2 regions of the Paenibacillus sp. FSL R7-0048 genome follow, and region 2 is predicted to be linked to the other one. Evidence: riboswitches for the same ligand, from Rfam matches in the RefSeq annotation. Region 2 holds a riboswitch; the other holds the start of a gene.

Region 1 (3,309 bases), 3.8 Mb from region 2:
ATATTGTTCCTTCCGGAGCTGCGGATCACCAAACTCGATGCCAAGAGCCTGCATCTGCTCCCACGGCATCCAGCCATAAATATTATATGGAGGCGTATAGCTCCACTTACAAATAGCTTCTCCGTGAATTGCCTCCATAGGAACTACATGAAAAGTTACCGAGGGATTTATCATAAAGTCAACGATCTCCTTTCACGAGGACATTGCTATATTACTAATTATATACAAAATGGGGGAGGTTCGACTCAGAAACTTTATATGAGAGGAATGTTTTACAAATTATGAGAGGGGTAAATAAGTAATAAGACAAAAAAACAAGCTCTCCTCCAAGAGTTACCTTGGAAAAGAGCCTATGTACGTTACTTATTGAACATCATCATTGTCTTCCGATTCAGCAGCAACCGATTGGTAAGCGTCTGTGCTCATAATGCGCTTAGCACCAACGTAGCGTTTCACGTAGTAGCTATCACTCAGAGAGCTAATCGTAACACCGCGTGAGGTAGAAGCGTGTGCGAACTTACCTTCACCGACATAAATGCCGACATGGGAGACACCTTTGCCACTTGTATTGAAGAATACAAGATCTCCGGCTCTTATATCATCACGGGAGATTGCTGTGCCCATTTGATATTGGGAACCTGATTGGTGTGGAAGGTTAATGCCAATCTTATCAAACACATACATTGTAAATCCGGAGCAATCAAATCCGTTAGTGGATATACCGCCGGATACGTATTTAGTACCGATGGCCTTGTCAATCACTTTATCCATTTTGGAATCTGCGAAAGCGCTTCCTGCTCCGATGGTGAGGATGATGGAAAAGCTTAGTACTGCTGCTGCTAACTTCTTCTTCAAAAGTGTATACCCCTTCCAAATGCCTACGAGGTTAGCTTAAGGGTTCGGTTGAAGGTCCCCTATGACCCCTCTATATAATGGAGGTCAATTCACCCAAAGTTGGTTCCCCCGTTTTCCTAATAGTTAGGAAACTCGGCTCATACTGTTGATTAGGATTAGCTTGTAATCAATACATGACAAAACCTTTGTAAATAACAACTTAATGATTACAAAAATGTTACTAAAATCTCACTGCGCTAATTGTAACAAACAGAAAGCCGCTTGGCAATCGTTTTTAACATATTAATGCAGAAAAATTGGCATTTTTACGGTAGAAAGGCATATGTAAGCGTTAATAATGACCTAATTTTTAATATAATTGCAATTTTTATCAAATAAACGTGTTTCAATTGGGCTCTAATAGTGTAAAAATATATTATGGAAAAAAGAAAAACCCGAATTTGATTACGGGAATAATCAGATTCAGGTTCATATAGTTGTAATTATGAGGTTATAGTTGTGAGGAAGGTTTCAATCGAAGGCTACAGCTTGATAAGCTGAAGTACTCATTACTCTTTTAGCGCCAACATAACGATTGGCCCAGTAGGCCTGACTGAGTGAAGTGATGGTCACTCCACGCGAAGAGGACGATTGTGCGAATTTTCCGTTTCCAACATAAATGCCGACATGGGATACTCCATTGCCAAGTGTGTTAAAGAACACTAGGTCACCAGAACGCAGATTGCTTTTGGATACAGCAGTTCCAACGCTATATTGAGCTTTTGATGTACGAGGTAAAGTAAGACCCACATTCTTGAATACATATTTTGTAAATCCAGAGCAATCAAATCCGGCAGTGCTTGTACCTCCGGTTTTATAGGCAACTCCAATAGTCTTTGAGATTACAGTGTCCATCTTAGAGTCGGCAAAGGCGCTTCCTCCACCAATAGATAATGCCATTACAAGTCCTAGCGCCGCAGCGACGCATTTTTTTCTTAAATTATGTCTTTTCAAAAGATGTACTCCTTCCAAGGCCTGCGAGGTTAGCTTAAGGGTTCGGTAGAAGATTCCCTATGATCCCTGTAAAGCGAGATCAATTCACCCAAAATATGGTTCCCCCACTTCCCGGTGCAAAGGAATTAGGCGTGTTAAGCACCAAGAGAATGACGTTTCGACAGTTACACTTACGATAAATACATTTAGTTATGTAGGAATCGTTTCAATTGATTACAAAATTGTTACTAATAGCACAGGACTTATTGTAACAGAGCTTTTATGATTTTGCAAATACTCTTAAGTTATCCGTAATGAGAAAAAGTCCCAGCTCCTGAATACAGGAATTGGGACCTTTTTATTATGTCAAATAAGGTTAATTTATTGTGGAAATGCTTTGCTACACCATAGATGATATTGTGCAGAGATTCCCCACATTTTTAAGAGCGTAGAAGGTAGTGGTGAGATTTGCCGTATTATAAGTGCCGGCAGGCCGGGACAGAACAGACCCGTCAGTCCGCACACTAGCAGTAAGAGCAAGCCTCCCGCACCAAGTACAATGGAAACACCTATAGCAGGAATCAGTGACCGCAAGCAGATGAACAGTGAGGAGAACATTCCTGTACCGCCGGTGTAACCAAACTGCATATATAGAAGAAACAGGCGCACGATAAAAATATATATAAGCCATGCCAATACGTATGGTACTAAATGAAGTAACAAAGTGTAGTTAAACAAAGAGGATAAGAACAGCCCGTACATTTTTGGAGCAAGCCAGTAAAGCGGCAGCAGGGTCAGAACCCATTCGATTAGGCTAAAGACTAAGACAGGTAGTCCATAGATCTTCATGCCAGGGAAAAAGAACAGTCCGCGCTCGCCCCTTCGCTCCTGGTGGAGCTCATGCAGCAATCCTGCCCTTATGAAAGGAGAAAGCAGAAGTCGCAAGACAACAAGTCCTAGAAGCATCCATAACCAAGTGCGTATCGCAGGGTCAGTATTCAAGCTGAACTGTCCCTCGATATAATACAACAGTCTGCCCATACCGCTGCCGCCGGCGTCTTTATCTGGATAGCGCAGTAGAATTGGAATAATAGCAGATCGGATGAAACCATACATAAAGTAGCCCCAGAGCAGTCGGTAGATGAAGAGCAGAATTAAAATATAAAATTGCTCCTTCATGCTTTGCCAGCCGCGGGTTATCGATGTTCTCACAATCATTCACCTCACCAGACAAGAGTTCCGAGCACGGTTTCAAGTAGTTTAGTTACACTTAACGTCCAGCGAGAGAGCGTCTTGTGCTCTATTTCCGCCAGCCTAAAGTTGTTTAAATGTTTGCTCTCCAATAAGATGGAATGCTCAGGGTCAATCTCAGCAGAGAGAAGAGGCTTATCGCTTAACAATTGAAACGTAGTCTCTGCTCCTTCACCGTTCCAGACCCGCTGCACCGAAGAGCTGTCGGCGAATGTGAATTTCACGGGAACA
Region 2 (3,309 bases):
GCTCTTTACTTTGTAAATATGGCTTTCGTTGGTCCTGACTCTGAGACAGCTTCACTAGCTGCATTGTCTGTATACCATCAGAATAAGGATGAATTCTGGAAGTTCTATGATGTTGTGTATGCGCAGCAAGGGGATGAGAGCGTGGAATGGGCCACTGAGGATTTCTTGGTAAGCCTTGCTGAAAAAGAGAAATTAGCGATCGATTACGATCTGTTGCGTAAAGACATCCAAGAGAAAACTTATGCAGATGAGCTGAAGAAAGACATTCAGTTGGCAACTGACGCAGGCGTGACAACTACGCCTTCGCTCTACATTAATGGAGTGAAAACGGCTGAACCTTTCGATATTGAAGCGATTACATCTGAAATTAACACCGCCGCAAAAGCAGTGGAGGCAAAGTGACAAAATTCCTATCTTTTTGCAAGCGTAACTGCCTCTATCTGGCCTGGTTCGTCTCTTTGGTTGCTGTAGCTGGTAGCTTGTATTTAAGTGAAGTCTTGAAGTATGAACCTTGTAAGCTTTGCTGGTTTCAGCGGATTTTTATGTATCCGCAGTTATTTTTGTTGGGAATTGCCACTTTCCGTGGAGATAAGCGCATCATTCCTTATGTGCTTCCATTAAGTTTGATTGGTGGCAGTATCTCAATCTATCATTATGCGGAACAGAAGATTCCAGCATTAAGTAAAGTTCTACCTTGTACAGTTGGTGTTCCTTGTAATAAAGATTACTTGAACTACTTCGGATTTATAACGATTCCTTTGTTAGCTTTAATAGCGTTTGCTCTAATAAGTCTCCTTCTTTGGTATGGACGTAGGGAAGAAGAAGTGATTGAAGTAGATGCTGAGGAGAGCTTAGGATTTTAGTTTTTACTTTGGAAGTTACAAAAAAGCTGAAAAGGTATTAAAATCACGGGCTAGAGGGATAATTGAAGATAATGAAAGAGAGCATCCAATAAGACGCTATATTTGAGCTTATTGGATGTTTTTTCATTCTTTTTTCATTTTTTTCAACGCTTTACTGTAGGCACTTTGTAGACTAATATTAGACCTTGTGAGAAGTTGAATATGCGCTGAATTTTCTTAGGAAAAACGGGGGAACCAAACTTGGCATTCATGCCAATGGGGTGAATCGGAACCGGGTCGAACAGACCTCTACCGTAGGGCTATAACCACAGCCCGAATCCGCCAGCTAACCTCGTAAGCAAGGTGGGAAAATGACCATGCATAAGCATGCGGATCATTTCCGTATGCTTATTTTTGTGTCTGCATTTATGAAATCCACCGATGAAAACAGCGCACGGAAATTCCGTTTCAGCTCCCAAAGAAAGGAACTGTATCCACCATGGTAAGCAAGGTAAAACGACTATTGATCGGACGTCCGATGAAGTCGAATGAACTCGATCATGAAAAGTTATCCAAGGTTAAAGCACTGGCTGTTCTGTCTTCTGATGCGCTCTCGTCTGTAGCCTACGGAACGGAACAAATTCTGATTGTACTAGTGGCTGCCGGGTTTACTGCCATCTGGTATTCCCTGCCAATTGCATTAGCCGTATTGGGCCTGCTGGCCATCCTGATTTTATCCTATCGGCAGACGATTTTTGCTTATCCGCAAGGAGGCGGAGCTTATATCGTAGCCAAGAGTAATCTTGGTATTCCGACAGGGCTGCTCGCTGGGGGTTCATTATTGGTGGATTACATTCTTACCGTAGCGGTTAGTGCCTCGGCAGGGACGGATGCGATCACATCGGCTTTTCCAAGTCTTCATAATCATACTGTTCTCATCGCTGTATCTGTTATCGTTTTATTAACAATCATTAATCTTCGCGGAGTGACTGAATCGGCTTCATTTATCGCAATTCCAGTGTATTTGTTTGTGGTTTCGATTGTTGTTCTGATTATCTCCGGTATCGTTAAATATGCAATGGGTGGCGCGCATGCGAATGTTCCTGAAATAGGCAGCGCCGTATCTAATGTAAGTTTGTTTCTACTATTAAAAGCGTTTAGCTCTGGTTGTTCAGCCCTAACGGGGGTTGAGGCCGTATCTAATGCGATCCCAAACTTTAAGGCACCGGCTGAGAAAAATGCAGCCAAGACGCTAATGATCATGGGACTTATCCTTGGCTTTATGTTTACCGGAATCACTGTGCTGGCATATTGGTATGGGATTGTGCCAGATGAAAAGGCTACGGTTGTCTCTCAGATCGCTGAATCGACCTTTGGCCGTGGCGGATTGTACTTTTTCATTCAAGGGATTACAGCAGTGATTTTGTTCTTGGCAGCTAATACAGCATATTCAGCGTTTCCGCTGCTCGCCTTTATGTTTGCAAAAGATAAATATCTGCCACATGCATTTATGGTCCGTGGTGACCGCCTGGGCTTCTCAAACGGCATTATTTTTCTAGGAGTTATGTCTATCATACTTGTGACTGCATTCCATGGGAATACGGAAGGTTTGATTCCACTATATGCGGTAGGCGTGTTCATTCCTTTTACCTTATCCCAACTGGGGATGATGGTGCATTGGATCAAAACAAGACCCGCTGGATGGGTGAAAAGATTTGTAGTAAATACCATCGGTATGCTGACTACATTGACGATTACGCTTATATTTATCATTACTAAATTCTCGAGCGTATGGATGGCATTCATTTTCTTACCTGCTGTAATGTTCGTGTTCCACCGTATTCATAAGCATTATTTGAATACTGCGGATCAACTGCGTATATGTCCGGCTACTGATAAACCTGTAATTAAAGGAAGTACTGTAGTTGTTCCTGTTGCAGGGGTTACACGTGCTGTATTACATTCCATCAGCTATGCGAAGTCTCTAACAGATAATGTTGTTGCTGTGTATGTAGGCTTTGATGAAGAAGACATTCATAAGATGGAGCAACGGTGGGAGGAATGGAATCCAGGTGTACGCCTGATTGTTCTTCGTTCCAGATATCGTAGTATCATTCGTCCGTTAGTGAAGTTTATCGATACGGTAGAGTGGAAGACCGCTGCGACGGATCACATCACGATTTTGATTCCACAGTTTATTACCAAACATTGGTGGCAAGCCGTGCTTCATAATCAGACCAGCTTTTTAATCCGCTCGTATCTAATGAATCAAAAGGACGTTGTAGTAGCGACTGTCCCGTATCATTTAAATAAATAAGTAGAAGATTAAAGATGAGGTTATATCCGGAACGTTCGGAATATAACCTCTTTTGTATTTTATATGAAGGAAATTGTTGCAAATCCACAGAATTTGAAATTTATATGTTGACACAGAGAATGAGAATCAATATCATTTAAAAGTGAAGCA

The links. Region 2 has a riboswitch for cyclic di-AMP ahead of NSQ91_RS17380 (APC family permease). Riboswitches for the same ligand answer to the same signal wherever they lie in the genome.
Region 1: another riboswitch for cyclic di-AMP. It lies ahead of NSQ91_RS00545 (C40 family peptidase); the one in region 2 lies ahead of NSQ91_RS17380 (APC family permease).

The regions. Positions count from the first base shown of each region.
Region 1 covers NZ_JBBORF010000001.1:112,872-116,180, forward strand. Annotated here, with positions in the region: gene NSQ91_RS00535 (GNAT family N-acetyltransferase) at 1-174, opposite strand, end outside; gene NSQ91_RS00540 (C40 family peptidase) at 364-855, opposite strand; cyclic di-AMP (ydaO/yuaA leader) riboswitch at 861-1,003, opposite strand; gene NSQ91_RS00545 (C40 family peptidase) at 1,366-1,794, opposite strand; cyclic di-AMP (ydaO/yuaA leader) riboswitch at 1,852-1,990, opposite strand; gene NSQ91_RS00550 (hypothetical protein) at 2,209-3,039, opposite strand; gene NSQ91_RS00555 (M1 family metallopeptidase) at 3,051-3,309, opposite strand, start outside.
Region 2 covers NZ_JBBORF010000001.1:3,897,962-3,901,270, reverse strand. Annotated here, with positions in the region: gene NSQ91_RS17390 (DsbA family protein) at 1-402, shown strand, start outside; gene NSQ91_RS17385 (disulfide oxidoreductase) at 399-863, shown strand; cyclic di-AMP (ydaO/yuaA leader) riboswitch at 1,058-1,217, shown strand; gene NSQ91_RS17380 (APC family permease) at 1,342-3,159, shown strand.